One region of the Romboutsia sp. BSD2780061687b_171204_C1 genome, then DNA from elsewhere that is predicted to be linked to it. Evidence: riboswitches for the same ligand, from Rfam matches in the RefSeq annotation. Region 1 holds a riboswitch; each other region holds the start of a gene.
The links. A riboswitch is a leader RNA that binds a small molecule or an ion and turns the genes downstream of it on or off. The one in region 1 is predicted to bind cyclic di-GMP.
Positions count from the first base shown of each region.

Region 2: it holds a riboswitch for cyclic di-GMP, as region 1 does, so the genes downstream of both, I2H23_RS10805 (SpaA isopeptide-forming pilin-related protein) here and I2H23_RS08785 (NPCBM/NEW2 domain-containing protein) in region 1, are expected to answer to the same signal.
Region 3: it holds a riboswitch for cyclic di-GMP, as region 1 does, so the genes downstream of both, I2H23_RS01280 (flagellar basal body protein) here and I2H23_RS08785 (NPCBM/NEW2 domain-containing protein) in region 1, are expected to answer to the same signal.

Region 1 is NZ_JADMRK010000003.1:198,936-210,129, reverse strand. It holds gene I2H23_RS08785 (NPCBM/NEW2 domain-containing protein) at 1-4,436, opposite strand, end outside; cyclic di-GMP riboswitch class I at 4,647-4,733, opposite strand; gene I2H23_RS08780 (SagB/ThcOx family dehydrogenase) at 4,992-5,750, shown strand; gene I2H23_RS08775 (vWA domain-containing protein) at 6,067-7,476, opposite strand; gene I2H23_RS08770 (ATP-binding protein) at 7,480-8,610, opposite strand; gene I2H23_RS08765 (hypothetical protein) at 8,623-9,426, opposite strand; gene I2H23_RS08760 (helix-turn-helix domain-containing protein) at 9,627-10,181, opposite strand; gene I2H23_RS08755 (D-serine ammonia-lyase) at 10,482-11,194, shown strand, end outside.
Region 2 is NZ_JADMRK010000005.1:89,678-100,871, forward strand. It holds gene I2H23_RS10795 (B12-binding domain-containing radical SAM protein) at 1-1,726, shown strand, start outside; gene I2H23_RS10800 (tetratricopeptide repeat protein) at 1,849-2,991, shown strand; cyclic di-GMP riboswitch class II at 3,089-3,171, shown strand; cyclic di-GMP riboswitch class II at 3,321-3,404, shown strand; cyclic di-GMP riboswitch class II at 3,554-3,637, shown strand; gene I2H23_RS10805 (SpaA isopeptide-forming pilin-related protein) at 3,710-6,877, shown strand; gene I2H23_RS10810 (bifunctional enoyl-CoA hydratase/phosphate acetyltransferase) at 7,014-7,925, shown strand; gene cooS (anaerobic carbon-monoxide dehydrogenase catalytic subunit) at 8,269-10,191, shown strand; gene I2H23_RS10820 (ATP-binding protein) at 10,407-11,186, shown strand.
Region 3 is NZ_JADMRK010000001.1:238,300-249,493, forward strand. It holds gene I2H23_RS01245 (flagellin N-terminal helical domain-containing protein) at 1-193, shown strand, start outside; gene I2H23_RS01250 (flagellin N-terminal helical domain-containing protein) at 331-1,134, shown strand; gene I2H23_RS01255 (glycosyltransferase) at 1,220-3,454, shown strand; gene I2H23_RS01260 (HAD-IB family phosphatase) at 3,492-4,094, shown strand; gene I2H23_RS01265 (NTP transferase domain-containing protein) at 4,067-4,717, shown strand; gene I2H23_RS01270 (class I SAM-dependent methyltransferase) at 4,991-5,515, shown strand; gene I2H23_RS01275 (CDP-glycerol glycerophosphotransferase family protein) at 5,581-7,059, shown strand; cyclic di-GMP riboswitch class I at 7,978-8,059, shown strand; gene I2H23_RS01280 (flagellar basal body protein) at 8,513-8,836, shown strand; gene flgC (flagellar basal body rod protein FlgC) at 8,841-9,245, shown strand; gene fliE (flagellar hook-basal body complex protein FliE) at 9,261-9,578, shown strand; gene fliF (flagellar basal-body MS-ring/collar protein FliF) at 9,601-11,163, shown strand; gene fliG (flagellar motor switch protein FliG) at 11,180-11,194, shown strand, end outside.

The DNA of each region.
Region 1 (11,194 bases):
TTATTACCATTGTAATCAGTTGCCTTAACATAATCTAAAGCATTGAAATTTTCACCTAAAGCTAATGTCAACCCTCCGACTGTTTCTAATATAGGTTGATGTGCCTTAACGCCTACACCTTCAGAAGGATTTAATTGAGTATCGTAAGCAACTACTTTATACTCGTGATTAGTACCTGGATTTATGTTAGTGTCAATGAAAGTATCTTTAGTAGTAAATCCTATCACTTTACCATCCCTAATTATCTCATATCCAAGAAGACTATTAGCATTAGTTTTATCTATTGATATATCTAATTTAACAGAAGTCTCTTGTGTCTTAACTTTAACTTTACAATCTACCTCGTTATTGAAACCTTCACCTTTGTTCAGATACTTATTATCATTTATATACCATAACTTCTTATCTGGCTTTTTGTACTGAGCCATATGCTTAGCAGTCTCTTCATTAACGTAGAAACCATGTCTAGCAAAATGTTCTTTTAAGTCTAATTGAAGAACATCTGATGCAACAACTGCCCAAGCTTCATGCTTGTTATTCCAGTCACCGCCACCTATGTTTCTCTCTCTAAATTGTTGCTCAAAACGAGGCCAGAATGTATTATCATATAGTTGTAATTGCCATAATGGTGCCATATGAGTTAATGAACTAGTGTCACTTGCAGGGTACCACTCATTGTTAGAATAATCTTCTTTACTTACTTTAGGGAATATTTTACTCTCCCATAAGTTTTGTTGAGATATCTTACTAGCTTCACCTTTAATCATTTGGAAATGAAGAGGTAAAATATTATTAGTTATCTCAGGCATTGCTCTATTATTTGTATCAAGGTTGTGTCCTAATTCATGCATGAATCCCCAGCCAGTGTCAACGTTTAGAGCTCCACCTTGTTGCCCTTGGTTGTATCCAGTTATACCGTTTCCTGCATTCATGAATACTCCACCACTTAAGTTCTTAAGCATAGTTACATATCTAAAGTTGAAGTCCGAATGTATATCTTTAGAACCATCAAATCCCCAGAACTTCATTGCTTCCTTTATTACTTCGTCAGATCTATCTGCTGTATAACTAGGTACTTTATTATTTTCTGTATACCAATCTAAAGCATACGTTGCTCTAACGTTTACTAAAGCTTTATCTCCTAATACTTCGAATACATCAGGTAGTTTAGGATCTTTCTTTAACTTCTCAGTATATTCACGTAACTCATTTATTACCTGTTCATCATTATCTACACCTTTTACGAATTGAGGATAACTTACACCACCTATTATTCTTATCTTAGGCTTTCTTGCTTGTTGCTCTGGAGTATAAGGATTTGAAGCATATAATACTCCTGCTTTAGCAGTCCCTGGTCTTATATCATTTACTTCGACCTCAGGTATTGTAATTTCGTTCTTACCTCTAGTTAATCTTATATCTGCTAAACCGTTATGTCTACTATCCATTTGTTTAAATACTAAGTTAGGTACTGGGTCGCCTGGTTCTGTATCAACATACACAGTTATCTTTTCACCTGACTTAACTGCTAAACCTGTAGGTTGCCAATCTCTGAAATTCCATACCTTTCTCTTTTGACTTTCCTTTATAGCGTCTCCTCTGCTTTCTAATTCATAAACATGACCTTTATTCTTATCAGGAGATTTAATTAAATCTTTAGCCATATCTATACTTTCCATAAGTTCTACTTTTAATGGATGTGTTTTAACTTCTTTCTCTAAAGCTTCAATAGCTTCTAATGAATTGAATTCTGGGTTTAACTCATTCTTTAATTCATTTGTAAATAAGTTATTAACTTTATCTGAAACTATATCTCTCTTAAAGAACATTATTTCGTTTAGTGTAGCCCAGTTTTGGTTACTTTTAACCCACTTTAATTTCATTCTCTTAAATGTTGTAGGTTTGAATTTAGCTTCAACTAAACCAGAAGTACTGTCTGCTCTACCTGTAGCCACTAATTGGAAGTTATCACCTTTAGTAGCGTTAGAACCATATATCTCGAATTCCTCTAAAAATCCTTTTCTATCTGACTGTCTAGCACCATAAGCTATTCTGCCTACAGTTATAGGTTGTTTGAATTCTATAGTTACTTCATTAGACCATTCTTTATCGTTTCCTCTATTAGTCTCCCAGTAAGTGTCTACATTACCATCAACCGCGTTATTTATATGCTGTTGTAGATATTGCCCTGCATTATTACTTATACTCTTTATATTCTCGTAAGGTATTCTAAATTGTTTTACATACTCCGCATTATCCAGATGATTAAACTTCTTACTTGTAGCAACAGAACTCTCTACCTTGCCTTGTTCTATTAGAACTCTTGCATTGTATAAGTCCTCTTTAAAGTCTTCAAAGAATGGGTGTGTACTACATTCGTTCTCTAAAGCTTTTAATTTATCAACTGTATCAAACTCTTCACTTACTTTAGACATAGTATCATCAGTGAATAACCTTTGTATTTTATCTAGAGTTTGGTCTTGTTTATATAATCCGAACTCAGAGGCTAAAGCCCAACCTTCATATCCTTGCTTATAAACAAACTTAACTCTTCTAGCTTGAGTTGGATTAAACTTTATAGATATAGAGTCTCCAGTTCTTGAAGCACTACCACTAGTTACTTTAGTAAATGTGTCTCCTTCACTAGTCTTAGAAGTATAGATATCGAACTTCTCTGCGAAACCTCTATCTCTCGGAGAATAATATACTATTCTATCTAAAGTTCTTATTTGGTCTAAAGTCATTATAACTTCGTTTGTATGAGTTTCGCTATTTCTAGCATCAGAATGCCAATTAGTGTTAGGATCACCATCTATAGCTTTATCTATAGTTTGATTTGACCAATGTCTACCGTTAGTAGTTATATTCTTTATATGACTATTATCTATCTTATAAGTCTTATCATACTCTGCTAACTCTGGAGTTCCAAAAGCTTTAAACTTCGAAACTTTAGCATCTGCATAAGTTACCTCGTTACCTTCTAATACAAGTTTAGCATCATCTAAATCTTCTTTGAACTTACTGTATAAAGGATGTGCCTTCGCTTCATTCTCTAAAGCAGTAAGTTTCTCTAAAGTCCCAAAATCAGGGTTTACTGTATTCTTATTACTGTCTGTAAATAGTTTATCCATTTTCTCTGATAAAGCATCTTCTTTATAGAACCTAGCTTCTGATATGAATGGTCTATTTTCATGGCACTCTTTAAATACAAACTTCAGTCTCTTAAAGTTTGTTGGGTTAAATTTAAATTGCATGAAGTCTTTAGTAACTTCTGCAGTACCGCTAGAAACTAATTTGAATGTATCCCCTTGAGAAGTTTCTGAAGCATATATTTCATACTTAGTAGGAAATCCTTTTTGATTTCCGCTTCTAGGTAATAATGCTATTCTATCAAGTTGTTCTATTTCATCAAAAGTGAATACCACTTCATTAGTGAAACCATTACCATTGCTTCTGTTTGTTTCCCAATGTGTATTAGGGTCACCATCATACATATATTCTATTTTTGTTGTAGAGTAAGTTCCACCATTTACTTGTGTATTAACGATGTGGTCTTTACCTAACATAAACTTGTCATCATAAGCTTTTTGGTTTTCAGTTCCATACCCTAATAACTTAGATACTTTAGTTTCAATAAAGTTAACCTCTTTGTTCTCTAGAACAAGTCTTGCATTATCTATATATTCTTTAAAGCTATCGCGGAATGGATGTCCTTCAGTTTCTTTCTCTAAAGTGTTTAATGCTTCAGGAGTTGCAAACTCTTTACTTACTTCATTCATGTTTGCATTAGTAAATAATCTTTCCATCTTATCTAGAATTCTATCCTCTTTATAGAACCAAAACTCTGCGGCACTTGCCCACTCGTCATGTGCTTCTACGAATTTGAATTTAACTCTCTTTGCTCTTACAGTATCAAATTTAAATTCAACCATTCCACCTGTAACTTTACTTCCTTCTATTTTTCCTGCTAGTTTAAAATCTTCACCTATTTCACTCTCTGAAACATATATCTCTGCACTAGTAGGATATCCTTTACCTTTAGCCCCGTCTTGTCTTGTAGCATAAGCTAATCTATTTATCTCGGCTATATCTTTAAACTCCACAATTACTTCATTTTTAAATTCATTTGTATTTCTAGTGTATGTTTCCCAATGTGTATTAAGTTTTCCATCTATAGCATTTTCTATCTTAGTTCCTGGGTAACTTCTTCCATTGTTTGTTATAGACTGTATCTCAACTCTATAAAGTTCATTATACTTAGCGAAGTTAGGATTGTTCTTAATTTTAAAATCACTAACTGTCATACTTTTAGAAACTTGTTCCTCTATCGCTAATGCTTTTTCCTTTATTACTTCGTTAGCAAAAACATTTAAAGCAGGTGTGCTGTTTGTTGCTATAACAGATATGGCCAATATTGATGCTATCTTTTTCTTCATAATATTCTCCCTCTTATATTATATGAATTTACAATAACTAAATATTTTACCCCAAATTTCAAAATATAGTCTTGCTATAGAGCTATAGTTGTTTTTATTAAATAAAAAACTACCCTTTATAAAGGGTAGTTGCCATCTAAAGTAAACATTATAAAACAATCTTACAATTATATCATAAGATAACTCTATAAAAACAAAGAATATCAATTCTTTGGCAACTGGCTGGCATAGTCTAATTTTACCTTAGCCCCTTTAGCTTTGCGTCGCTAGATTTCTCTAGGTTTGCTAATATGTAATTTTTAGTCATCTATATTAATTATACATAATTTTTTATAAATTAAAATAGTTTTTTTTAATTTAAAATAATTTTAATATATTTTTGAATATATTCTATTAAAGCAAATATTAATTATTACTACACAAAAATATTTATTAATTTTTATCTGTAATTAAGCTTCTAATATGAAATTTTTACCATTTAGGCTTTTTCCACTTATATTTATATATATGGTATAATAAGTGTAAAAATTTATACATTTTAATAAGGAGACATCTATGGATAAAATTGCACAAAACAGAGAATTTTTCAAAGCTGATTTTGAAATACTAAAACAGATAAAAACGGATAAACAAAAAGGAATACCCGCTCCTTCTTTCCAAAAAGAATATGATTCAAATTCTAATTTAATAGAGTTACCTCCTGTAAGCAAAGACATTTTAGTTAAACCTAACGTACTAGATTGTATAAATGATAGAAGAAGTATAAGAAAATATAGTGATGAAAAAATAAATTTATCTGAACTTTCGTATTTACTATGGGCTACTCAAGGAATCCAAACTGTAAAAGATAAATTTAGTGCCTTAAGAACTGTACCTTCTGCTGGTTGCACTCACCCATTTGAAACATATTTAATAATAAATAATGTTGATGGTTTAAAGAGTGGAGTTTACAGATATTTACCTTTAGAACATAAACTTTTATTTATAAAGACTTTAAGCAATATAGATGATGAAATAGATAAAGCAACTCCAAACCAACCTTTTGTTCAAGGTTTCGTATCTAAAAGTGCCGTTGTGTTTGCTTGGAGTTGTATTCCATATAGAAGTGAACATAGATTTAGTATAACTGCTCATAAGAAAATACTTATAGATATTGGACATGTTTGCCAGAATCTTTACATAGCATCAGAATCTCTTAATTACGGGACTTGTGCTATCGGAATATATGATCAGGATATAATTGATAATATGTTAGATTTAGATGGAGAAAATGAGTTTGTAATTTATATGGCTTGTTTAGGTAAAAAACTTTAATAAATTAGCTTAATTATTAATATAATTGTATTACTTTAAAGTAAAAATCTCAAAAATATCTTAAATTAAGATACTTTTTGAGATTTTTTAATTTTAATATTTTTAAATAAAGTATAGTATAAAGTACTTTATTTTGATATTTGACTTAATATATATGAGGTTACTTCATCAGGAGAAATATTTAAAATAATCGCAAATTATTCATTTAATAATCTTTCTGCTTCTTTCATAATATTATTATCTCCTTTAGAAATTATATTTCTCATTGAAATTTTATTATTATGTTATTAGAATAACCAGAATTTAATACATAAATTTATAAAATTGGAGCTTGGTTATTCATTGAATATCCATCATTTCTAACATCACTCATATCTAATGTATCATCTTTTATTTTAACCTTGCTAAGTTTTTTAACTGCTCCATAAGGCTCTCTTAATGAAAGTTTGTCTCCTCTTCCTGAAATAACCCATAAAATTTTATATCCTCTAGGTATTACTTGTAGCCTGTCTTCTCCTTTACCATCAGTAAAGTATACCAATAAATTAATTTTTTTATTATTAGCATATTCAAAAACTGGGCTAAATTTAGTTGATCCTCTTCTTTTAAGCCTTTCTTTTATATCTTTTACAGATTTGACTTTATACACACGTCTAATTTCATTATCACATTCTATGATTGTAATTTCATGGTTATAATTTTTTACTATATTAAGTACTTCCTTAATAGCTTGTTTAAATTCTTCATCACTAATACTTCCACTTATATCAAGTGCGACAGCTATCTCTGCTTTATGAGATCTCAACTGTCCCCTCAAATCTAATCTATTTGGCTGTCTTCTATTTCTTCTTGTTATAGTCTTCTTTTTATTGCTTTCGACTGTTCCCATCAATCTATTAAGATATAAGTTCCAAGGCAATTCACCTTTACTATTTTTAAGTGATGATATCATACCATCTAAGTATTCTGGAATTTTACCTTTTTGAGAATTATTAATAGCTTTTTGGGTAAATTCTTTAAGAGTTTCCTCATCTATATTACTAGAATCTTCCCAAATATCATGAGTTTTTTCTGGATTGTATTCAGTTTCTATATCATCAGACTGACGAGTATCATCTTCTTCGCCATCTTTATCTACTTCTTGTAAATCTAATTCAGTTTGAATTTTTTCTACATAGTATTCAAAAGGCTCATAAGGCTCAAGTTTTAAATTATATTTTACATTTACATTTTCTAAAGTAACAGCATATGGTGGTAAATTATTTAAATATTTATTAACCACTATATCCATCGCCATATTAATAGCTAATGTACTGTATTTTCCTTTTAATTCTCTTGCTCTTACTAAATGCATAGATATTACATGAAGAATTTCATGTTTAATTGTACTTTCCATTTGTCTCATATTAAGGTCTAAAAAAATTATTGGATTAAAGTATATGACATACTTAGCACCTTTAAAATTTATAGCAGTGGGACTACTTATATCAAATCTTATTTCTCTTGATGTTTGAAATAAAAAATATCCATAGAAATTATCTTTGTCTTCCATAAGGCTTAGATTAACTTTATCTACTAAACTGAAAAATTCATTTTTGAAATCTTGTGGTATATCTATCTCAAATTTTTCACCCTTGTGATTTGCTTTTAACATAGCATACGTATCTATAATTTTTTCTGTTTTATAATAAAGATCTCTTTTTTGTTTATCAAAGTAAGTTTCCATAGGCTATCCCCTTATTAATTTATAAGATTCGAAGTAAGCTTCTACAAATTCTTCATTTTCTATAGCTTTTTCATATACTTTTTTATAGCTATTTTTAATCTCTTTCATAATTCCTACCATTAAATCTATAGGGTATACTTTTAAAAACTGTACAAATCTATTAATATAATAGCTTGCCTCATAATCTTCATTTTTAATATTTGATTCTAAATCCCTTAAAATATTCATTACTGATAAATAAAGTCTTGTATGACTTTCATTTTTTACTTTTTCTATAACAGATTCACTTAAAGTTTCTCCACAAAAAACCTCTTCATAAGATATAAGTGGACTATAATCTGATTCAATAAAGTTTATAAATTCCTCTGCGATAACTTTACCTACATTTCCTTTTATAACATTTAAAAATACAGCCTTTGGTATTGAATCTTTTTGATCCTTATATACTTTGTAACTTTTAGAAACTCTTTCATAACTTCTTGGAGTTGCTGATACATCTCCTTCATTTATTTTGTGTAAATATTCTGGGAAGGTTGAAATAAACTCTATAACCTTTTGTTCAAGACCTTCACCTATTGCCCATTTTAGCCATTGATTATAATCAGACTCCATATTTAGCCATACAAATCTATTTTCTTGAGCTGCATCCATATCTACAACTTGATAATCAAAATCTGAACCATACTTGCTTGATGGATTCATTGCTGCTAAAATTTTTACATCATCATGTAACTTATATCCATTTATTTCTCTATTTAATATTAAGTTCATAAGCTCTTGTTGTACCGTATGCTCACAACGATTTATTTCATCTATAAATAAAAGAACATTTCTTCCTTTAGATATTTCTTCATCAATTTCCCTTAGCTTGTTATGAACTGCATATACTGTTGTTTTCTTTACTACTTCCTGACCATTAGAATTGCTTATTATATAAGATTCTACAGTTGGTAAGCCTCCTATTTCACCTTCTTTAAGTAAGTTTCCATCAATAACAATTAAACTCCACTCATTTTCTTTAGCAAGCTTTTTTGCTAATGCAGTTTTTCCTATTCCACTTTCGCCAACTACTAGAGGTACTTCCCCAGTAGCTAAAACTAAGTCAACGCTTTTTAATGTCTCTATAAAATTCATTTTTTATTTCTCCTATATCATCTTAAGTTTTTCATCTACAGCTATTTTTTTAGCTTTTTTACTTCCGTATTTATGAATGAATATTATCTTATCCATGGATATATTATCATTATTTTTATCTATAGTTTTACAGTTTAAAAAATCTCTAACATATTTTTCTTCAATATCTTCCTTTGATAGCATTTCTTTTAACACTTCTTCTAATTCTTCTTTAGATATCTTATTTGAAATATATTTAATAGTTAAAATGTTTGCCTTTAAAAATTCTAACATTTTATTTTTATCTAAGTTTTTTATAAATCTAATAGCCGATTCATTGCTTTTAATAGCTAAAATCTGTGCATTATAGCTAGGTGAATCTATATATCTTAATGCAGTATAATTTATTTTTACAGCCTCTTCTTGAACACTTTCATAAGGATTTTTTATATATTTTAATGAATCATAATCTTTTCTTACTGCTAATAATTGTAGCTCCTCATTTGGATTTTCAACATATTTAATAGCCCATCCAGCTTTATCTATAGCTAATTTAATTACCTTATCAGTTGGATTTTTAATGCACTCTAAAATAGTCCATCCATCACTTACAGCTTTTATCATCATATCTTCTGTTGGTTTATCTATATATTTAATTGCTCTAGCATTGTTGTCTATAGCTAATTCTTGCATCTCTATAGTTGGATTTTCTATATACTCTAATACAAGCCCATTTTTCTTTATAGCTAATAACTTAATCTCATCTGTCGGATTGTTTATAGTTTTTATAACAAATGGATTATTATTTATCATCTTTATAAGTTTTGCTTCTTCCATAGCATACCTTTCCCTCTATGTTTATTTTTAATTTTTATCTATTTTAATTATTTCTTATTATAATTAATATACCTTTTTAATAAATTTAAACAGAATAATTATGGCAATATATAAAAAAAGTACCTAAAACTATTTTAGCTTTAGGTACTTTTTTATACAAATCCTTCTATTTTTCTAATTTATTTTAAATTTTTTATTTTTTAAAATGATGGCGGTGTTACTGCAAATATAACCTCACAATCCTCATCAGAATTATTTTCCCACTTATGATTTGAGTATGGTGGTATTTTTACACTATCTCCACAATTTAACTCAATAACTGTATTCATCAAATGTAAACTTACACAGCCTTTCATAACATAAGCCACTTCTTCGCCCTTATGACTAAAAAGTTCTTTTGAAGATGACTCTCTTTTAGGTATCTTCATAAGCATAAACTCTATGGTTCCTCGCGAGTTTGGAGTCAATAATTCATAAGCAAAGCTATCATCCTCAGCAAACATTATTTTTTTTCGACTATCTTTTCTAACTACTAAATTTTCAGTAGGATTATCATTTATAAAAAAATTAAATAGGGGTATATCTAAAGCCTTAGAAATTTGTTTTAGCGTATTTATAGACGGGTTTGATGTTCCCTTTTCTATTTGACTAAGTAAAGAAGGTGTTACACCTGTTAAGTTAGCTAATTCTTTTATGGTTAAATTTTTACTTTTTCTATATTCAGTAATATTTCTTGATATATCTACTTCATTCATATGTTAATTTACCTCTTTTGTGTATTTGAAATTATCATTACATATTATATCAATATAACTTATTCTTATCAATTTAATTAAATTTTATTTAAATTTTATAATAATAATTAAATTCAATTGACGTCAATCATAAAAAATGTTAGTATTAGTTAAGTATTATTTAATTATTTGAAATAAAATTAATTAATACTTATTTGAATTAACAAATAGTTTTAATATAAACTTCATTTATCTTAGGTAAATTTATATAAATATTTATCTTTAAGAATTAAAAATAAAAATATAAAGGTGGTTATTATTATGTCTAATACAAAAGTTTTAAACAAAGAAATATCAACTTGGATTGATGAATATCCTTTATTACAAGAAATAATAGATTTAAAAGAATCAATATGGATAAATCCACTTCATACTAATTTTGATAAAGGTATGGAAAATGTTTCGCTTTCTAAAGCTGATGTACTAGATGCAGAAGCAAGATTAAATAGATTTGCTCCATACATAGCAAAGGTATTTCCTGAAACTCAATCAGAAAATGGAATAATAGAATCTCCAATAGCTAAAATAGATAACATGAAAGCTAAGCTAGAAGAAATCTGTGGTAAAGAACTTGCTGGAAATCTATTATTAAAATGTGACAGTCACCTTAAAGTATCAGGATCTATAAAAGCTAGAGGTGGAATATATGAAGTATTAAAACATGCTGAAGATTTAGCTTTAGCAAACAATATAATATCATTAGAAGACAACTATGCTAAATTAGATAGCGATGAAGTTAGAAAGTTCTTTTCTCAATATTCTGTAGTAGTTGGATCTACTGGAAACTTAGGCTTAAGTATAGGTATAATGAGTGCTAAACTTGGTTTTAAAGTTACAGTTCATATGTCTGCAGATGCTAGACAATGGAAAAAAGATTTATTAAGAAGCAGAGGCGTTGAAGTTATAGAGTATGAGTCTGATTACAGCAAAGCTGTTGAAGAAGGAAGAAAACAATCTGAAGCAGATGCTAATAG
Region 2 (11,194 bases), on a different contig from region 1:
ATTTATACATACAAATTTAGCAATAAGATATTTAAAAGAGTTTGTAAAAGACTTAGTTGAAGTAGATTTAAAAGAATATACAATAAATAATGATTTAGATTATATATTAAAAGATATACACAAACATGATTATGATGTAATACTATTTTCAACTTATATATGGAACGTAAACGATATAGTTAGATTATGCCATAATATAAAGAAAGTAAAGCCAAGTATAAAGATAGCTCTAGGTGGGCCAGAGGTAACTTATGATAGCGAAAGCTTTATGGAAAAGCACTCATTTGTAGACTATATACTTTATGGAGAGGGAGAATTAGTTTTTAGAGATTTGGTAATGTATCTAAAAGGACAAAAATCTTTAGAAGATGTAGAAGGTATAGTTTATAGAAATAACGATGAGATAGTTGTAACTAAACCTAAGGAATTATTACAAAATCTAGATGAAATACCTAGTCCTTATGATCATTTAAATCCAGCAGAATATGAAAATAGAATTGTTTACTATGAAACATCTAGAGGGTGTCCTTTTAATTGCCAATACTGCTTATCTTCAACACTTGAAGGATTAAGATATTTTAGTATAGATAGAGTAAAAAAAGATTTAAAGGCATTAATAGATGCAAGGGTATCTCAAATAAAGTTTATAGACAGAACTTTCAATGCTAACAAGAAGTTTGCACAAGAAATAATGAATTTCCTTATGGAAAATGACAATGGTTATACAACATATCATTTTGAAGTCACAGCACACTTATTAGATGAGGAAACATTAAACTTCTTAAAAGATTGCAAAGAAGGGTTATTCCAATTTGAAATAGGAGTACAAAGTACAAACCAGAAAACTCTTGATGCAGTTGGAAGAAGAGATGATTTTGAAAAATTATCTTATGCAGTTAAAAAAGTAGCATCGTATAGAAATATACATCAACATTTAGATTTAATAGCGGGACTTCCATATGAAGATTATGCAAGCTTTGAAAATTCATTTAATGATGTATTTAATTTAGGTATAGAGCATATACAATTAGGGTTCTTAAAGATGATAAAAGGAACTGGTATAAGAAATACTGCAAAAGAACATGGATATAGATACAAAGATTATACACCATATGAAGTATTATATAATGATTATATAAGTTATAGCGAAATGATAAAGTTAAAAGATATAGAAGAAATACTAGAAAGATACTATAACTCTAAAAACTTTGTATTGTCAATGAGATACATAATACATAATTATTATGAGCAAAGTCCATTTAAATTCTTTGAAGAATTTGCAACTTACTTTGATGAAAATGGGTATTTTGATGTAGCACAAGGTAAGAATCAATTATATAAAATATTATTAGATTTCTACAACGATAAGATAAATGATAAAAATGAATTATTTAATGATATATTAAAGTATGATTATATATCATTAGGTAAAACTTCAAATTTACCTCAAATATTCAATAAAGAAGATGTAGAAGATTTTAAAAATAGATGTCATATGTTCTTACAAAATGAAGATAACATATTAAAATATATACCACAGTTTGAAAATAAACCAGCTAAGCATATAATAAAATATGTTCATTTTGAACCATTTAGATTCGATATATTAAAGTTAAAAGAAGATATACATGCTGATATAAAAGAGATAAAAAATATAATTTTATTTGTCTATGATGATGATAACAAAGTTTTTGAAAAGTCAAAGTCATATAGTGTTAACATATAATATTAAATGCTAATTATTACATATTGGTATTATATATTATGAAAACATATCACATAAATTTTTAATGGGTATAAACATTAATAGATTAAAAATTATTATGTGAAGTTACAAAGGAGGAAAAAATGAAGTTTAAAATAGAAAAGTATTTATTAAAGAAAACAGAAGAATTATCTTTTATAACTATAAAACATGGTGGAGAATTTAACTTAGAAGGTTACACTATACCTAAGGGTGGATTAGATGTACCTATAAAAAATGAGGTATTAGTTAAAGGAATAAAAGAAAAGACAGCACAAGATAAGATAAATACAATGTCTATAGCAGATGCTATGATATATATAATGGGTATTGATAGCCAATTTAAGTATAATGAAGAATACAGAAAATTTTTAGATGCTTTTAGCAAAAAAGTAAATATAAATATAAAAGAATATATGGGCTATATGTCTAAAAAATACTTTGATATTGGTGAGATAACTGATTCGTTAATATACTTAAAAGCTATGATAAGTATGTATCCAAATGACATAGATGGATTATATCATTATTCAATAGTTTGCCAGGAACTAGCAAAGCAGTATCAAAAAGATATGGACAAAGAAGCTATGAATAAGTTTTTATTAGAAGCCTTAGAAAAGTTGGAAATGGTTATACAATTAGATGAAAACTTTGCTTTAGCTTACTATCATTTAGGATACCATTACTACAATCAAGGTCAATATTTAAAGGCTAGAGTTATATGGGAAGAAGCACAAAAATTAGGGTTAGATGCAGACTTAATGGCAGAGGTTCAAGAAAATATAGGAAAGATGGACTTTAAAGTTCAATATGAAGAAGGTTATAATTTAGTATTCCAAGGAAAATGTGAAGAAGGACTAGAAAAATTATTACCTCTTGAACAAGATCATCCTGATTGGTGGAACTTATTATTTATGATAGGATTAGCTTATAAAAATATGGGTGAATTTGAAGAAGCTAAGAAATATTTTGAAAAAATACTTATAACTAAACCACATCAAGTAGATACAATGGTTGAACTAGGCCTTTGTGAAGCTAGTATGTTCAATATAGATAAAGCTATAGAACACTTTGAACAAGCAGCTAAAATAAAAGAAGATCCAGAAATATTATGCAATTTAGGGATGGCATATCTAAACAAAGGTGATATAGATGATGCTATATATTATATAGAAAGAGCTTATGAATTAGATCCACAAGATGAAATTACAGTGGCATGTTTAAGAGAACTTGATAAATATAGATAAAAAATAAGTTAAAATTTACTATAAAAAAATCTAAAATTGACTTTAACTAAATTAAAGGGTATAATAAATCACTGAGATTATATAATTATATTCAAAAGTTAAAATTAGGAGCGAAGAAGTATACCTTGTATATGGGCACTTGAGGTATATGGAGTTAATAGTGCAACCGACTATTCAGATAATATTTAAATATTATTCGAATAGTCTTTTTTATTTTAAGATACAAGTTTATTGATAAGATATTAATGAAAATTAAATGAAAGCTAACAATTTTATATAGCATAAATGCGAACAAATTAAAATAATTAAAAGGACATAAATACATATAAGCTAAAAATAGGAATGAAGAAGTATACCTTGTATATGGGCACTTGAGGTATATGGAGTTAATAGTGCAACCGACTATTCAGATAATAAATCATTATTATCTTGAATAGTCTTTTTTATTTTAAAATAAAAGTTTATTGATAAGACATTAATGAAAATTAAATGAAAGCTAACAATTTTATATAGCATAAATGCACACAAAGCAAAATTATTAAAAGGGCATAAATACATATAAGCTAAAAATAGGAATGAAGAAGTATACCTTGTATATGGGCACTTGAGGTATATGGAGTTAATAGTGCAACCGACTATTCAGATAATAAATCATCATTATCTTGAATAGTCTTTTTTATTTTAAAATAAAAAGATTTAAAAAGGGTGGTGAAATTTATTGAAAAATAAATACAAGTTAGGAAAAAAAATAATATCGATACTTACGTCAGTACTAATGGTTATAAATGTGTTAATTAATACACATTTTGCGTATGCTGAAGAAGTTAAGACAGATAATCAAGGGGATACAATAGAAGTATCTATAACATGTGATAAAAAAGAGATTGAGCCTGGAGAAAAATTGAATTTTAAACTAGAGTATAAGGCTAAATATGGTCCAGGGAGTATAAAACCAGGTGATACTATAGAATTTGAAATGCCTAGTTGGCTTGAAAGATTTAGCTTTAAATTCCCCCCAGAGCATTTTAAAAGTGTACAAATGGAAGGTAATAAAGTAGTAGCAACTTTTGGGGATGATGTTTATGATGCAATAGGAGGATATGTTAATGTATCAGCATATGCAGATAAAACGGAAGAAGTAGATAATCAGAAGATAGAGGTATGGATTGATGGAAAACCAGTTACTAGCATAGAAATAGCTATAAAACCATCTAATGAAACAGAGCCTATAATAGATAGACAGATTCTTAAAACTATAAATAATTATGACCATGTAGATTCAGATGGAAATACGGTAGGAAATATATATTATCCAGTACTAGGAAAAACTCAACAATATAGAGTATATGTTAATGAGAAATTTTCAAATATATCAAATGCAGTATTAACAGATAATATGCCTGAAGGAATGGAGCTTATACCAAGTTCTGTAAATGTAATTAAAATAGAAAGAGATAGCGCAGAAACAGATGTCACAGATAGCTTAAATATAAGCAAATCATCTAATAGGCTTAGTATAAACTTTGGAAATATTAAAGATAAATATATTGTAACTTATAAGACAAAGATTACTCAAAATTTGAGTTCTTATAAGAATACAGCAGTATTTAATAAAAGCGATGGTAAGTTAAATAGTACTGTTATATTAAAACAAAAAAATGAAGCAAAAGATGTTATAAGTAAGTATAGTTATACCTCTGCTAAAAATTCAGAAGGTAAAAATGTAGCATCTATGAACGAAAATGTAAGATATAGAATAGATATTAATGAAAATAGGTCAAATCTTAAAAATGTAACTTTAAATGACTTTACACCTAAAGGAATGGAACTTTTAAAGGACAGTATAAGTATAGGTAAATACAATAAAGATGAAAGCTTTGAGTGGGTAACAGATCAATTTAAAGATAAAATAAACACTAATAATGGAAATTTAACTATAAATTTTGGAAACGTAGATGATTACTATATTGTTTGTTACGACATGAAGATTACAAATGTTGAAGATTCATACTCAAATACTGCAAAGTTATCATACAATGGAACTAGAAATAGTGTTGATGATACGGTTAAATATGAATACAATGCAGGAGCTATAAATGCTCACAAATCTGTTGATAAGACTAAATTAGAAAAAGATGATGACCAAAGTGTTGTATATTCTATAAACTTTGAGAGTTTTGGTGTATTCCAAAAGGGATATATAGATTTAGTAGATAAATTAGATCCGAACGTAAAGATCGTAAAAGTTGAAGTTCCAGATGCTTTTTCTAGTAAAATAGATAAAGCAAATAATACAGTCAATATTATCAATGATAAGGGACAAATAAATTACAAAGAAAATTTAGAAGTAAAAATATATACTGATTTTAGCAATGTAAAAGATGGAACAACTGTATCAAATATAGCTAAAATAAATGGTAATCCAAGTAATAAAGTTGAAACTAAAAAGGGATATGCTTTTGAAGCTATTAAAGTTGATAGTGAAAATAAGGAAAGTAAGCTTAGTGGAGCTATATTTAATCTAAAAGATTCTAATAAGAAAGTTATAGGAAAATTAACTAGTGATGAGAATGGATTAATTAAATCAGATGTAGATAATGTAGGAACATATTATTTACAAGAAGTAAAAGCTCCAGAGGGATATTCAGTAGATGGAAAAGACATAAAGTTTACTATAGAAAAAAGTGATATAGGAACTGTTAAAAATATAGGAACTATAACAAATGAGAAAACAAATGGAGAAGTAGAAATAAAGAAAGTAGATAAAGATAATACAAGTAAAGTGTTACCAGGAACAGAGTTTGAAATACAAACACAAGATGGGCAAAAGGTAACAACGATAATAACTGGAAAGGACGGAATAGCAAGAGCAAGTCTAAAGCCAGGAAAGTATAAAGCAGTAGAAACAAAAGCATCCAAAGGATATATATTAACAAATGAAGTACAAAACTTCGAAATAAAGTTTAATCAAAAGGAAGATGCAAAATTAGTATTTGAAAATGAGAAGCAAGAAATTCCTACTGAAAAAATTAACAATAAGTTAAATGAATCAGAGAATAAATCAAGTGGAGAAGTAGAAATAAAGAAAGTAGATAAAGATGATACAAGTAAGGTGTTACCAGGGACAGAGTTCGAAATCCAAACACAAGATGGGAAAAAGGTGACAACGATAATAACTGGAGAAGACGGTATAGCAAGAGCAACTTTAAAGCCGGGAGAATATAGAGCAGTAGAAACAAAAGCATCAGAAGGATATGTATTAACAAATGAAGTACAAAATTTTGAGATAAAGCCTAATCAAAAAGAAAATATAAAATTAGTTTTTGAAAATAAGAGGGAAGAATTGCCTGTAAAAGATACTAATAATAAGCAAAGTGAATCAGAAGATAAATATAATAATGATAATAAAGTAGTAGATGAAAAAACAAATGGAGAAGTAGAAATAAAGGAAGTTGATAAAGACAATCCAAGTAAAATGTTGCCAGGAACAGAGTTTGAAATCCAAACACAAGATGGAAAAAATGTGACAACAACAACAACTGGAAAAGACGGAACAGCTACAGTAAGTCTAGAACCAGGCAAGTATAAAGCAGTAGAAACAAAATCATCAGAAGGGTACCCATTAACAAATGAAGTACAAAATTTTGAGATAAAGCCTAATCAAAAAGAAAATGTAAAATTAGTTTTTGAAAATGAGAAAGATGAAGTGTCTGAAAAAAATACTAATAGCAAGACAAAGGAATTAGAGCATAAATATAATAATGATAATAAAGTATTAGATAAAACTACTAATACTCCTAAAACAGGAGAAGAATCTATAATAGGATATATTGCATTAGTTATATTAGCTTTAGTGGGGATTGTATTTATAAACAAGAGAAAGTAAATAAAAAAATAGTATTAGTGTATTATGCTAATACTATTTTTTTAATTTTATAGAATATTTAGACTATACTACTAGAAAACTATTTTAGTACTAAATGTGATATTATTTAAATATATATAACAAGGGGGAGTATGAGATGATAAAAGATTTACACGATATGTTAGACAAACTAAAGCAAGAAGAAAAAGTAATACTTTCAGTTGCAGCAGCAGAAGATAGAGAAGTTTTATTAGCTATAAAGGATGCAGTTAATAAAGAAGTTATACAACCTATATTAGTAGGACAAGCAGATAAAATAAAGTCTATATCAAATGACATAAACTTTGAGTTAGAAGGTATAACTATAATAGACTCGCCAAGTATAGAAGAAAGTGCAAAGATTGCCGTAGAGTTAGTGTCTAAACAAGAAGCTGATTTTGTTATGAAGGGATTACTTGATACATCAATACTATTAAAATCAGTGCTTAACAAAGAGTATGGCCTTAGAACAGAAAGTTTACTTAGTCATGTAATGATATATCAACTTGAAAATTACCATAAGCTTTTAGTGCTAACAGATGGTGGAATGAACATATCTCCGGAGTATGAGCAAAAAGAAAAAATACTAAAAAATGCAATACAAGCAGTTAAATGTTTAGGTATGGATAATGTAAAAGTAGCCTGTTTAGCAGCAAAAGAAAAAGTAAATCCAAAAATGCAAGCTACAGTGGATGCGAGACTATTGCAAGAAGCTTGCAAAGAAGGCAAATTTGGAGAAGGCGTTATAGTCGAAGGTCCGCTTGCATTTGATTTAGCTATATCAAAAGAAGCAAGTGAAGTAAAAGGATTTAAAAGTGAAGTAAGTGGAGATACAGATATATTATTAGTTCCAAATATTGAAGTTGGAAATGGAATAGGAAAATCATTTACATATATGGCGAATGCGAAATCAGCAGGAATTATAATGGGAGCAAAAGCCCCAGTAGTATTGGTATCAAGAGCAGATAGTCATGAATCTAAGCTATATTCTATAGCATATGGAGCACTTATTGCCAAGAGCATGAAATAATATATACAAATAATGTAAACAATATTATAATATAAATAGGTAAACGTTTTTAGAAAAATTCAAATTAATAAAAATTTTAAATTAATATATATTTTTCAATAGATAATATGGGGAAAATATAAAATATACTTCTTATATAAAACTTTATACAAGAAGTATATTTTATATAAAAAAATAACTTATATTGAGCAAACTAATTTTGTTAAAAAAATATTTAAAAGAATACCAAATTAACAAAATTTAGTATATAATCAAATTAGGGAATCAATAACTTTAGTCTTACAATGGACATAATTTTTTATCACCTCTAGGATTAAAAATCAAGGAAAAAGGGGATAGGAATATGGATAAAAAAATGATGACTATCGATTTGAACAGTCAAGCTATGTTAGATAAGGCTGCAAAAGATGGTGTAGAAACTATGTATGATAGAAAGCTTTCTATGAAGGCTCAATGTGGATTTGGTCTTCAAGGAACTTGTTGTAGAATATGTGCAGCTGGACCTTGTAGAATAACTCCTAAAACTCCACTTGGATTATGTGGAGCTGATGAGCATGTAATAGTAGGTAGAAACTTTGCTAGAATGGTTGCAGCGGGGACTGCAGCTCACTCTGATCATGCAAGGGGTATAGCTCATACATTATCTTTATCTAGTAGAGATGGAAACTACACTATAAAAGATGAAGTTAAATTAGTTAATTTAGCTAAAGAATGGGGAGTAGAGACTGAAGATCGAGATATATATGATATAGCTCATGAAGTTGCAGATATAGCTTTAATGGAGTTTGGTAAACCACATGGAGTATTAAACTTCTTAAGTCGTGCTCCAAAGCAAAGACAAGAAATATGGAAAAGATACGCAATAGAACCAAGAGCTATAGATAGAGAAATAGCCACAATAATGCACTCAACTCATATGGGATGTACAGCTGATATAGATAGTTTAATAAACTTATCAATGAGAACTTCATTATCAGATGGATGGGGTGGATCAATGATAGGAACTATATTCAGTGATATACTATTCGGAACACCAACAGTTAGACAATCAGAAGCAAATCTAGGAGTATTAGAAGATAATAAAGTAAACATAATATTACATGGACATGAACCATCATTATCAGAGATGATAGTTTTAGCATCTGAAGATCCAGAATTAGTAGCATTAGCTAAAGAAATGGGAGCAGATGGAATAAACTTAGCTGGTATGTGTTGTACTGGTAATGAGGTTACAATGAGACATGGTGTAAGAACTGCAGGAGACTTCCACCAACAAGAGTTAGCTATCGTAACAGGTGCTGTAGAAGCAATGATAGTTGACGTTCAATGTATATTCCCTGCATTAGCAAAAGTCGCAGAATGTTATCACACTAAATTCATAACAACATCTCCAAAGGCAAAAATAGCAGGATCAACTTATATAGAATTCACAGAAGAAACAGCTCTTGATGATGCCAAGAGAATAGTAAGAGAAGCTATACTAAACTTCAAAAATAGAGATAAAGAAAAAGTTGAAATACCACAGTTAAAATCTTCAACAACTGTAGGATTCAGTGAACAAGCAATAATAGGTCAATTAGATAGAGTTGTAAACTCTCAAATAGATCAAGCGGGAACTGTTAAACCATTAGTAGACTGCTTAAAATCAGGAGTATTAAGAGGGGTAGTTGGTGTTGTTGGATGTAACAATGCAAGAAGTACTTCAAATAAAGCTCATGTTACTATAATGAAAGAATTAATTAAAAACGATATACTTGTAGTTACTACAGGTTGTGGTGCTTCAGCTGCTGGTAAATTTGGACTATTAACTAAAGAAGCTAGAAGTATGGCTAGTAAGGGGCTTGCAACAGTTTGTGAGTTAGTTGATATACCTCCAGTAATACACTTAGGTTCTTGTGTTGACTGTAGTCGTATATTATCTGTAGTGTCAGAAGTTGCTAAGTTCTTAGATATGGATATGTGTGATATTCCAGTAGCAGGTGTAGCACCAGAATGGATGTCAGAAAAAGCTGTTGCTATAGGTACTTATGTTGTAGCATCAGGGATAGATACATACTTAGGAATTATGCCTCCAGTTGCTGGTTCTGACAAAACTGTTGAGATATTGACTCAAACATTACAAGATTCAGTAGGAGCTACATTCAAGGTAAATGAAAATCCTGAAGAATTAGCTCAAATGATAATACAAGATATAGAAAAGAAACGTGTTCATTTTGAAAAATTAGTAGAAGAAAAAATGAATGAAGAAGCTACTGTTGAAGCTTAATAATGCAAAATAAGTAATAATTATTTATTAGTCTAAAAACGATAAGTGGATATAAATATAACAAATATCTACTTATCGTTTAATATAAATAAAAGACAAAAAATAATTAAATTTAAATAAATGTAGACATACAAAGAGATTGACCAGATTTAAATAAAGAAAAACAGAAATAAACATTAAAAAATTAAGTAACTAATGACAAAAGGTGGTATAATATGAAAATAGCAATAACAGGTAAGGGCGGAGTAGGTAAAACAACTTTTTCTTCAATGCTATCTAGAATGTTTGCAGAAGATGGATATAGAGTACTAGCAGTTGATGCTGATCCAGATGCAAACTTAGCTTTAGCACTAGGATTTCCAAGAGAAGTCTATGAGTCAATAGTTCCAATCTCAGAAATGAAAAAACTTGTTTCAGATAGGACTGCTGCATCAGTAGGATCATTTGGAAAAATGTTTAAAATGAATCCTAAGGTAGATGACATACCAGAAAATTTATGTAAAGAACATAATGGAGTAAGGCTACTTACATTAGGAACAGTAGATTCTGGTGGTAGTGGATGTGTTTGTCCAGAACATGTACTACTAAAAAGGCTATGTTCACACTTAATATTACAAAATAAAGATGTAGTTGTTATGGATATGGAAGCAGGTATTGAACATTTAGGGAGAGGAACAGCTGAAAGTGTAGATGCATTTATAGTAGTTGTTGAGCCTGGAGAAAGAAGTCTTCAGACCTATAGAAAAGTAAAAAAGCTAGGACAAGATATAGGAGTTAAAAAAGTATTTGTCGTAGGAAATAAAATTAGAAATAAAGAAGACGAGGAATTCATAATCTCTAACCTAGAGGATGGGGAACCATTAGGATTTATATACTATAACCAAGATGTTATAGACGCAGATAGATCAAACAAATCTCCATATGACACAAGTGAAGAGACTAAAAATCAGATAAAAGCAATTAAAAACCATCTAGTTAAATTGCAAAATATATAACTGAAATG
Region 3 (11,194 bases), on a different contig from region 1:
ATTAGAGTATACTTCTGCTAACTTAACAACTTCTACAGAAAACTTAAGTGCAGCAGAATCAAGAATAAGAGACGTTGATGTTGCTAAAGAAATGGTTAACTTATCTAAGTTAAACATATTAAATCAAGCAGCACAAGCTATGGTTGGACAAGCTAATCAACAACCTCAAAGTGTAACTCAGTTATTAAGATAGTTTTAAAATAAGTAAATAAATTATAAATATATTAAAAAATATAAAGTATATCTATATTATGCCGATATATATAATATAGATATACTTTTATAAATAAAAGACAAGGATGTCGTAAAGTTCTAAGGAGAGAAAAAACAATGAGAATAAATACTAATATGAATGCTATGATAGCGACTAACCAAATGGCAAAAAATACTGCATTATCAGGAAAGTCTATGGAAAAATTATCAACAGGGCTAAGAATAAATAAAGCAGGAGATGACGCTGCAGGACTTGCTGTTTCAGAAAAAATGAGATCTCAAATAAGAGGAATGCAACAAGCAGATAGAAACGTACAAGATGGTATATCAATGGTACAAACAGCAGAAGGTGCATTAGAAGAAGCAGGAAATATAGCTCAAAGAATGAGAGAACTAGGAGTTCAAGCAGGAAATGATACATTAACTACAACTGATAGAGATAAGATAAAAGAAGAATTAACTCAATTACAACAAGAAATGAGCCAAATAGGTAAAGAAACTAAATTCAATGGTAAAAACTTATTAAGTGGAGCAGGTACATTTACAATACAATCAGGAGCTAATAATGAAACTAGAACTATAAATACAATAGATTTAGTTAAGACTGCAGGAAGTTTAACTATAGATGTATCTGATAATACAAAGGCTCAAGCTTTCGTAAGTACGGTAGATGCAGCATTAGAAAACATAAACACAGGAAGAGCTAAATTAGGAGCAACTCAAAATAGATTAGAGTATACTTCTGCTAACTTAACAACTTCTACAGAAAACTTAAGTGCAGCAGAATCAAGAATAAGAGATGTTGATGTTGCTAAAGAAATGGTTAATTTATCTAAGTTAAACATATTAAATCAAGCAGCACAAGCTATGGTTGGACAAGCTAACCAACAACCTCAAAGTGTAACTCAGTTATTAAGATAGCTTTATTAAGTTAAAAAATAAAGAGTAAAGCATGTGCTTTACTCTTTATTTTTAAATTTAATCACTTAAAAGGAGTATTAAATATATGCTACTAAGTATTGTAATGATGGTAAAAAATGAAGAGAGAAATTTAGATAAAACATTGAACGCACTACGTCCTTTAATGGAAGAAATAAATTCTGAATTAGTAATACTAGATACTGGATCAACTGACTCGACTGTTGATATTGCAAGAAAATATACTGATAAAGTATTTTTTGCAAAGTGGAATGATAACTTTTCAGATATGAGAAATATATCAATAAGTTATGCAAAGGGAGACTGGATACTTATATTAGATGCAGATGAAGAGTTAATTAATTATGAGAAATTAAAAGAATTCTTTGATAAAAGCTTATTCAATAAATATAATAGTGCAAGTATAAATCTAAAAAATATACTTTCGCTAGATAAAAAAAGTTATAGTATGACTCCTTTAATTAGAATGTTTAAAAACTCAAAAGATTTTAGATATGAAGGAGCAATACACGAACAACCAAAATTTAAACATCCTATATATAAAAATGTAGCTTTATTTGATCACTATGGATATTTATTTGAAAATGAAGAAATCAAACAATTAAAAGATAATAGAAATAAAAATATTTTATTAAAAGAAATAAAGAAAGAACCGAATAACCCATATATTAACTATCAATTAGGAAAAACTTATTCTATATCTAAAAACTATGAAGATGCAATATATTATATGGAAAAAGGGTATGATTTGTATACAAAAATTAAATATATACCAATATTTGTAACATTAGATTTAGCTATGCTTTATTTAGAAATGAATGAGTTTGACAAATGTGAAAGTTTATGCACTAAGTATATAAAAAATGATAATAAAAATATAGATATATATTATTACCTAGCGACAAGTCAAAAATATTTAAGAAAATATAAGCGAAGCTTAGAAAATTATAAAAGGTATTTATATCTTATAGAAAATTATGATATATCTACACAAGCTAATGCTGTTGAGTGTAATGCAGATACATTGATACACCAAGATAAAGCTAAAGTTAACATTATTGATATTTATTACAAATTAGAGATGTATCAAGAGATAATAAATAATATAGATGATATAAATATTAATATTTTAGAACAAGCTTACTTAGTTATATTTATGAGTTTATATAAATTAAATCAAGAAGAAAAAATCATTGAAATATATAAAAATCTTTCATCTTGTATAGTACAGCAAAATAAATTTAAAGTTGCGTTAGAAAGTATACTAAAAAGAATAAAAGAAGAAGATTTGCCTAAAATGTATAAAATGCTTTCTAAAATAGATGGAAATTACGGTACTTTAAATAAAATAAGATTAGGTGAAAAATTAACGATTAAACAATATAATGAGATACTAACAAAAGAGCAAGAAATATATTATGCAGATATAATATATTATGCTATGAAAGAAAATCTACAATTAGAAGATATATTAAAAAATATAAGTAACTTAAAAATGCAAGGTTATATAGATTATTTAGTTTCAAATAAAAGAGATTTTATATTTGATTTATATGATTACTTAGACAATACTTTAAATACTTTAGACATAAAGAAACTTCAAATTTATAGTTGTGTATCTAAATCATTGTTAACATATGGTGGTTTAGTTGGTAAAAAGTATGAAAATTTATTTTTAATGTATATAACTTATACTTATGATTATTTGAAGCAATTATATAATACAGACTTAGAAGATGATGATTTACTAAATTTATTGAAAAATGAAGATGAAATATTCATTATAAGTATAAATAGAGCTCAAAAACTTAGTAAAACTGATAAATTAGAGTATGTAAAAAAAATGAAAGACTTATTAATAAAAAATCAAAAATACAAAAAGGGAATAGAAATATTAATAGAGAAATTTAAAAATGAATTTGATATAAATGAAGAGCTAAATGGTCTTAAAAAACAATATAAATCGATAATTCAAAATGACATAGAGGTAGGAAATATTATTGGAGCTAAAGAAAATATATATGAATATGAAAGTATATTTGAAGAAGAAGAGGCAGAGATACTAAATTTAAAAGCAATTATAAAAATGTTAGAAGGAAAGTTCGAAGAATCTGATAAAATGTTTAAAAATTCATATTTATTAGATAGATACAATTATAATGTGGTTTTTAATATAGGGTGCATAAAAGAAATATTAGGACAATATGAAGATGCCACTAAATATTTTGAATTAATAGTAAAAAACTGTGAAGACGAAAACATAGTTCTAGAATCAAAAGAAAAAATTATGATTATAAATTAAAATATACAAAAATTATGTCATAAGAGGAGGCTCAAATTTGAGTAAATATAAATTTGTATTTGACCTAGATTCAACATTAACAAAACAGGAAATACTTCCTGAAATGGCAAAGTATATTGGATGTCATGAAAGTATTAGCAAAATAACAGAAGATACTATGTTAGGTAAGTTGTCTTTTGAAGAAAGTTTTCTAAAACGAATTGAAATATTAAAAGAGATACCTATAAAAAAAGTACGTAATATAGTTAAAAATATAACATTAAATGAAGAATTAATTAAATTTATTTTAGAGAATATAGATAGATGTATTATAATAACTGGTAATCTAGATATCTGGATTTGTGAACTCATGGATATGTTAGGTTTAAATGATATATATTATTCATCAAAGGCTTTAACGGATGGTCAATATATTAAATCAGTTGTAAATGTTATAAAAAAGGAAGATATAATAAAAGAAATAGATGGACCAGTAGTAGCTATTGGAGATGGAAGTAATGACTCAAAAATGATAGAGTATGCTGATATAGGAATTGGATTTGGTGCTGTTAGACCAATAGCTCCGAGTGTATTAAATGTTTGTGACTATGCGTTTTATGAGGAGGAGAAATTATGTCAGTTTCTAAAACGATTATTATAAGTTGCGCAGGAATGGGAACTAGATTAGGTCTAAATACTAATAAATCATTAATTGATATTGATGGAAAACCATTAATAATAAGACAATTAGAATGTTTAGACAAGTTTGATGATATAAGAATTGTTGTAGGATATCAAGCCCAAGAAGTTATTGACGTAGTTTGCTCATATAGAAAAGATATTACTTTTGTGTTTAATCATGATTATACTAATACAAAAACTGCTGCTAGTTTATCACTAGGGAAAAAACATTCTAATGAGATGATTATATCATTAGATGGAGATGTATTATTTAAACCTGAAGACCTCGAAAGATTTATATTAGAAGATGATGAAGAAGCAATAGGTGTTTGTTCTCCATATACTAATGAACCAGTATATATAGATACTGAATTTATAGATGGAACTGAACATGCAGTTAGTTTTTCAAGACAACATGGAAAGTATGAATGGACTGGGTTGTTTAAAATATATGCACATAAACTTAATAGCGGAAATGACCATGTATATAAAATGATAACACCTAATTTACCTTTAAAAGTAGTTCATGTAAATTTAAAGGAAATAGATAATATGAATGAATATAAAAAAGCTTTAGATTGGTATAAAAATGGATACAAATAAAATCGGTTAAATATGAATTTATAATCAAACCTTAACTAGGAGAAATGGGATGACGAAAAAAAATACAAGGGTATATAAAGAAAACATAAATATAAATAAAAAAGTGTAAAACTATTTTGGGATAAAAGAGCAGAAAAGTACACAGAAGATAATCCTTATAAAGCTGTAAAATGTAACGATAATGATTCTGAATATGCAAAATTATTAGATGAGTATGAAAAAGAGGTTATAATACCTAAATTAAAAATAGATAAAAATTCTAAAGTTTTAGATATAGGTTGTGGAGTAGGAAGATTAGCAGAAATGATAGTATTAAATAGTAAATACTATTTAGGTACTGATTTTGCAGAAGATTTACTTAATATAGCGAGAAAAAGAATAGGTTGTAATAATAGTTATGATTTTCAAATATGTGATTTTATAAATATATATGATAATGAGGTTGTAAAAAGTAATGCCCCGTTTAATAAAGTAATTTTAGCAGGTCTTATAATGTATATAAATGATGAAGAATTTAACATATGCTTTGAAAATTTACTTAAAGTCTTAGATAAAGAGGCTATGATATATATAGCATCACCAATTGCTACAAAAGAAAGATTAACCCTAGGTGATTTTTACTCTAATGAATTAAATAGTGAATATAATGTTATATATAGAACAATTGATGAATACATAGATGTTTTTAAAGTTCTTATAAATAATGGATTTAAGATTATAGAAAATGAAATGTTTCTAACTGATAAAAAACAATACAAAGAAACTGAGAGACACTATTTTATTTTAAATAGAGGTTAAACAATAAACTTATAACTAAAGTTACAATTTAAATCTTGGATTTATAGAAAGTAGTGTGATTAAAAATGAATGAAAAACAAAGAATAATAGAAATTTTAAAAACCTCAATAGAAGGGATTTCTTATATAATTAAAAATTTAAATACAGACTATGAGTTTATGTCTGAAATTTGTATACAAGCTATTAATACAGTTAAAAATAGCTTTGAAAATGCTAAAAAATGTGACGGTAGACTTTATAATCTATCAAATAGTATATTAGAAAAATTAAAAGATTTAAATAAAACAAAAGATACAGATACACTTTATGATTGCCAAGAAATTATTAATATGATAAATGATATGATAGATATTATAAATAAAAATATTAAGGAAAAATATAATATTGTTTTTATGCCATACAATGCATCTATGTGGAATAGCCTTGAAAGTATTTGGAAAGAAGCTAAAGAAGATGAAAATTGTAATTGTTATGTAGTACCAATTCCATATTATAAGTTAATTTATAATAGAAATGGGAATATGGACGCTATATTTACATATGAAGGTGATATGTTGCCTAAATATGTACCTATTACTGATTATAAAACATTTGATTTAGAAAAAATTAGTCCAGATGTTATATATATACACAATCAATATGATGAATATAATAATGCTACTAGAGTAGATAGCAACTATTTTTCTTATAATTTAAAAAAATATACAGATATGCTAGTATATGTTACTTATGGAATATTAGGTACTTATCCAATTTCATTTTATAAAGATTTTTACTCATTTATAGGAACAAGAGAATTTGATAAAGTTGTTGTACAATCTCATGCATTTGCAGACATTGCAGAATATAGTGGGGTAGCTAGAGAGAAATTATTGCCTCTTGGGTCACCTAAATTTGATGCTTTAGTTAGTAGTCTAAAATCAAATACTACAAATGAATATTATAAAAATAAATTTAAAGGTAAAAAGGTATTTTTATGGACTACAAACTTAATGAAAGTTATAAATGGAAGAGATAAAGTATTAGATGAAGTTGAAGAAGTCTTTAATAAAATTAGAAATGATTTAAACTATGGATTAATATATAGACCTCACCCACTGGAGCTGTCATATGTTAAATCAAGAGCCCCAGAATGCTATAAAAGATATAAAGAGTTATTAAGCTCAGCAAAAAATACAGAAAATATAATTATTGATAATTCACCTAGTTATTACGAAGCTTTTCAAATATCTGATGCACTAATAACAGATAGGTCTTCTGTATTAATTGAATATATGGCTACAGGAAAACCTGTTTTAATATATGACATAGAATTAAACAGAGAATACTATCATGAAAAAGTATTTGATATATTTTCTAATTATATAGTTGGTGAAGATGAAATGACTGTAGATAAATTTATAGATTTAGTAGTCAATAAAAAAGATTACAAAAAAGATAATAGAATTAATGCACTAAATACTGTTCTTTCAAATATTGATGGTAGTTGTGGAGAACAAGTTCACAAACATATAAAGCAGTGTATTGAAAATAATTATTTTTAAAATTTCACAATGATATTAAATACAAAAAGTCATGAATAACTTATTATATTAAGTAACTATTTTTACAAGACTTTTTGTATTTTATTATTAAAAATATTAAGTATTAATTAATACAGGTATATAATTTTAACTATAAGAGTATTTATAATAATTAATAGTTTTATACATATCCCGATAAGTTCATAAAATAAATCTAAATTAAAAGTAGTTAAATTACTACTAAAGTCTTTAATCATTTTTCAAAATCATGAATTTTTATAATATTATATGAACACAATATTAAATTTTCTTTAAAGAAAGAATAAATTTTAATATTGCAAATGTTATAAAATTTATCTAAGTAAAAACTAACTTTACTATACATTTTATTAGTATAATAAGCTTTGATTTATTAATAAGGTAGATAAGTATCATAAGAAATTTTATTAATATAATTGAGTGTTAAATCAATATTTATATCAAAAATATCTTTAGGAACTAATATAGATATAAATGTATTTAATTTTCTGGTTTTAATATTTTGAATTTATAAATAAAATTACAGTCATAATTGAAAAAAATAGGAATATTATCTAAATTTATAATATTTAGGAATTAATCTGAATAAGGATGTTTAAGTTAAAAATTTTTAGTGATGTAGAATTTATTGTCTAATACATAATTTGTATTATTTTAATAAAAAATATAAAGTTCTAATTATATCAGCCGTATAATATAAAATACAATATAAAATATAATATAAAATAAAATTACACTTTGTGATTTAACAAATAAGTTTAAATGTATTTTTAATATTAGTTTGAAAAAAAATAGTAAGAAAATACAAATAAAAACTTGATTAAATGGTAATTATACTATAATATTTAGTGTATGGAAAAAAATGTCGAAAAGTGTAAAAAAAGAACGAAAAACAACAAAAAACAAAATAGGCAAGCTAGAGAAATCTAGTGACGCAAAACTATAGGAGCTAAAGTAGAAACTATGCTAGCCAGTTGCAAAAAACTGTGTGTTTTTGTTTTCGATATATAAGGTTTATAATTTTGGAGAATTATGAATAATATATAAATTATTTTGATTGTTTGTGTCCAAATTATGCATCTCTATTTATCGACGCTGATATTATATAACTCTCTTTAGAGTTATTTTTTTTTGAAGAAATAATATTTTAATAAATCTAATAATTCAATTATATTATCAAAGTTCATTATGTATCTTACATTTTTTATTATAGGAAAAATTATGTAATAGTATAAATTATATAGAAAAAAATAAGTAAAAGTTTATAATTAAAATGATAAGAAAATTAAATATAAGAAAACGAATAATAAATATATTGATTTAATTTTATATCTAAAATAATCAAATTCTAGCAATGATAGTATGCTATGTAGTATACAAAATTACTCTTTATAGAGTGGTTTTTTGATTTATAAAATTAATGGAGGAGAGTAATATGGAAATCTATAATTTAATGAAAATGGGATTAGATGCTACACATTTAAGGAGTAATGCCATTGCAGAAAATATTGCTAACATAAATACTCCAGGGTATAAAAGAAAGTATGTTAGTTTCGAAGATACTTTAAAGAATAAACTAGAAATTCCTAGTATAAAGTTAAAGGTTGATAAGGAATCTGTGGTCAGAGAAGATGGTAATAACGTTGATATTGAACATGAGAAGGTTAATCAAGCAGCTACGACATTAGAATATAATGCGTTAGTAAGTCTTACAAATATAAAAATCGCTATGACAAAAAGTATAATATCTGGGAGGTAAATAAATGAGTGTTTTTAGTGGTATGAGAATTAGTGCAAGTGGTCTGACAGCAGAACGTATGAGAATGGATATAATATCTTCGAATGTTGCTAATATGCAGACTACAAGAACTAAAAATGGAGGAGCATATAGGAGAAAAGTAGCTAGCTTTGAAGAAAATTATGATGAAAAATTAGGGATGTTAGGTGTTAAAACAAAAAAGATTGAAGAAGATAAATCTCCTCTCAGAAAAATATATGAACCAAATCATCCTGATGCAGACAAAGATGGATATGTAGAATATCCAAATGTAGATTTATTAGCTGAAATGTCAGATCTTATAAGTGCATCGAGAGCTTACGAATCTAATGTAGATACTTTAAATGCTCAAAAAAATATGATATCTAAAGCTTTAGAGATAGGTAGATAGAAAGTAGGTGGTTAAATGACAGGAATAAGCAATATAAATATTAATTCTGATATATTCTCTAATGCTATTAATAATAAGACTACATATAAAGTTAAAGGAAATGAAAAGCCAGACAAGCAATTTGAAGATGTTATAAAGAATGCTATAGGTAAGGTAAATGATAGTATTATAAATTCAAATGAAAAGATAGAAGCGCTTATAAAAGGTGAAGATGTTTCTATGCATGATGTTATGCTATCAGCACAAGAATCTCAAATGTCAGTGCAACTTATGATTGAGATTAGAAATAAGTTATATGATGCTTACCAAGAAATTAATAGAGTGCAATTGTAATTCCTTAATAAGGAGCAGATAGATGAATTTTAAAGAGATAATAGAAAAAATAAAAGATTTTATAAAAACAAGAAAAGAAAAATTTAAGGAAATGAGAAAAGAAAAGAAAATAGCCATTATAGTTGGAGTGATTGCAATTATATTAGCTATAATATTTGGAATTAAGTATAAAAATGATAATAAATATGATGTTCTTTTCTCGGGTTTAGATTCAAATGATGCATCTGTTATAACTAAAGAACTAGAAAAAGAAAAAATTGAAACGAAAATAGAGGGCGATAGTATATATGTACCTAAAGATCAGGTAGATAAGTTAAGACTTGAACTATCTGGAAAAGTTTCAAATGGTTCTAAAGGATTTGAACTTATGGATGAAGGATCATCGTTAGGTCTTACAGATGAAGAATTTGAGGTAAAAAAACAAAGAATGATTCAAGGTGAACTAGAAAAAACTATAAAAACTTTTCCGCAAGTACAAGATGCAAGAGTTCATATAACAGAAGGTGAAGAATCTGTATTTGCTAAAGAGAGCATACCTGGAAAAGCAGCCGTTTATGTAGATTTAAATGTAGGAGAACAATTAAGTCAAGAACAAGTTAAATCTATAATATCTTTAGTATCCGCAAGTACACCAAATATACCGAAACAAAATGTTGAGGTAATCAACCAAAATATGGTCTTATTATCAGAAGGAATATTTGATGAAAATGGAAAATCAAATTCTAGCGATAATTCTAATGGGATTGATATTGCAACTAAGGCAGAAAGAGATCTAGATAAAGGATTAGAAAGAGATATAGTTAGATTACTTGAACCTATATTTGGAGAGGGAAAAGTAAGAGCAACTGTTAATGCTGATTTGAATTTTGACACTAATGAAAAAACTCAAACGATAATAGATCCTAACAAGGTTATAGTAAGTGAGTCAAAAAGTGAAAATAAATCTACAGAGCCAGTAAATACAGGTGGTACTGTTGATAACAATATGAATAATAAAGGCAATGTAAATGATGGAACTACTGAAAGTAAAAGTGAAGATATAAAGTATGAAGTAGGAAAGACAGAAATTAAAACTGTTAAGGCTCAAGGTGAATTAAATAGAATAACTGCTTCGGTTGCTATAGATGGCAAATTAGATGCGGGAGATATTAAAGACGTTAAAGATATGGTATCTAATACCATTGGTGTAGAAAAAAATAGAGGCGATGATGTAGTAGTTGTTGCTATGGACTTTGAAGCAAATGCTAAAAAGAATCTAAAAAATGCATTAGGTGATGAAGATGAAGTGGCTAAGTTATTAAAAACAACAGGATATATAGTAGCCGGATTATTACTAGTTATAGTAATAGCACTTATAGCTATATTTGTTATTAAGAAAAAGAATAAATCTAAAGAAATTGATGAAATAGATGAATCTAATGAAATAGATATGATAAATCAAAAGCTAGAAGAAATGGAAAAACATAGGCTACACAATTTAGAAGATGATGAAGATAATATGACTTTAGAGGAAGAAGTTAAGATATACGCTTCAGAAAATATAGAAGAAGTTACAGAATTAATAAATAATTGGTTAAATGAGTAAAGGGTGGTAGTTTGTTTTGGAAAATGAAGTT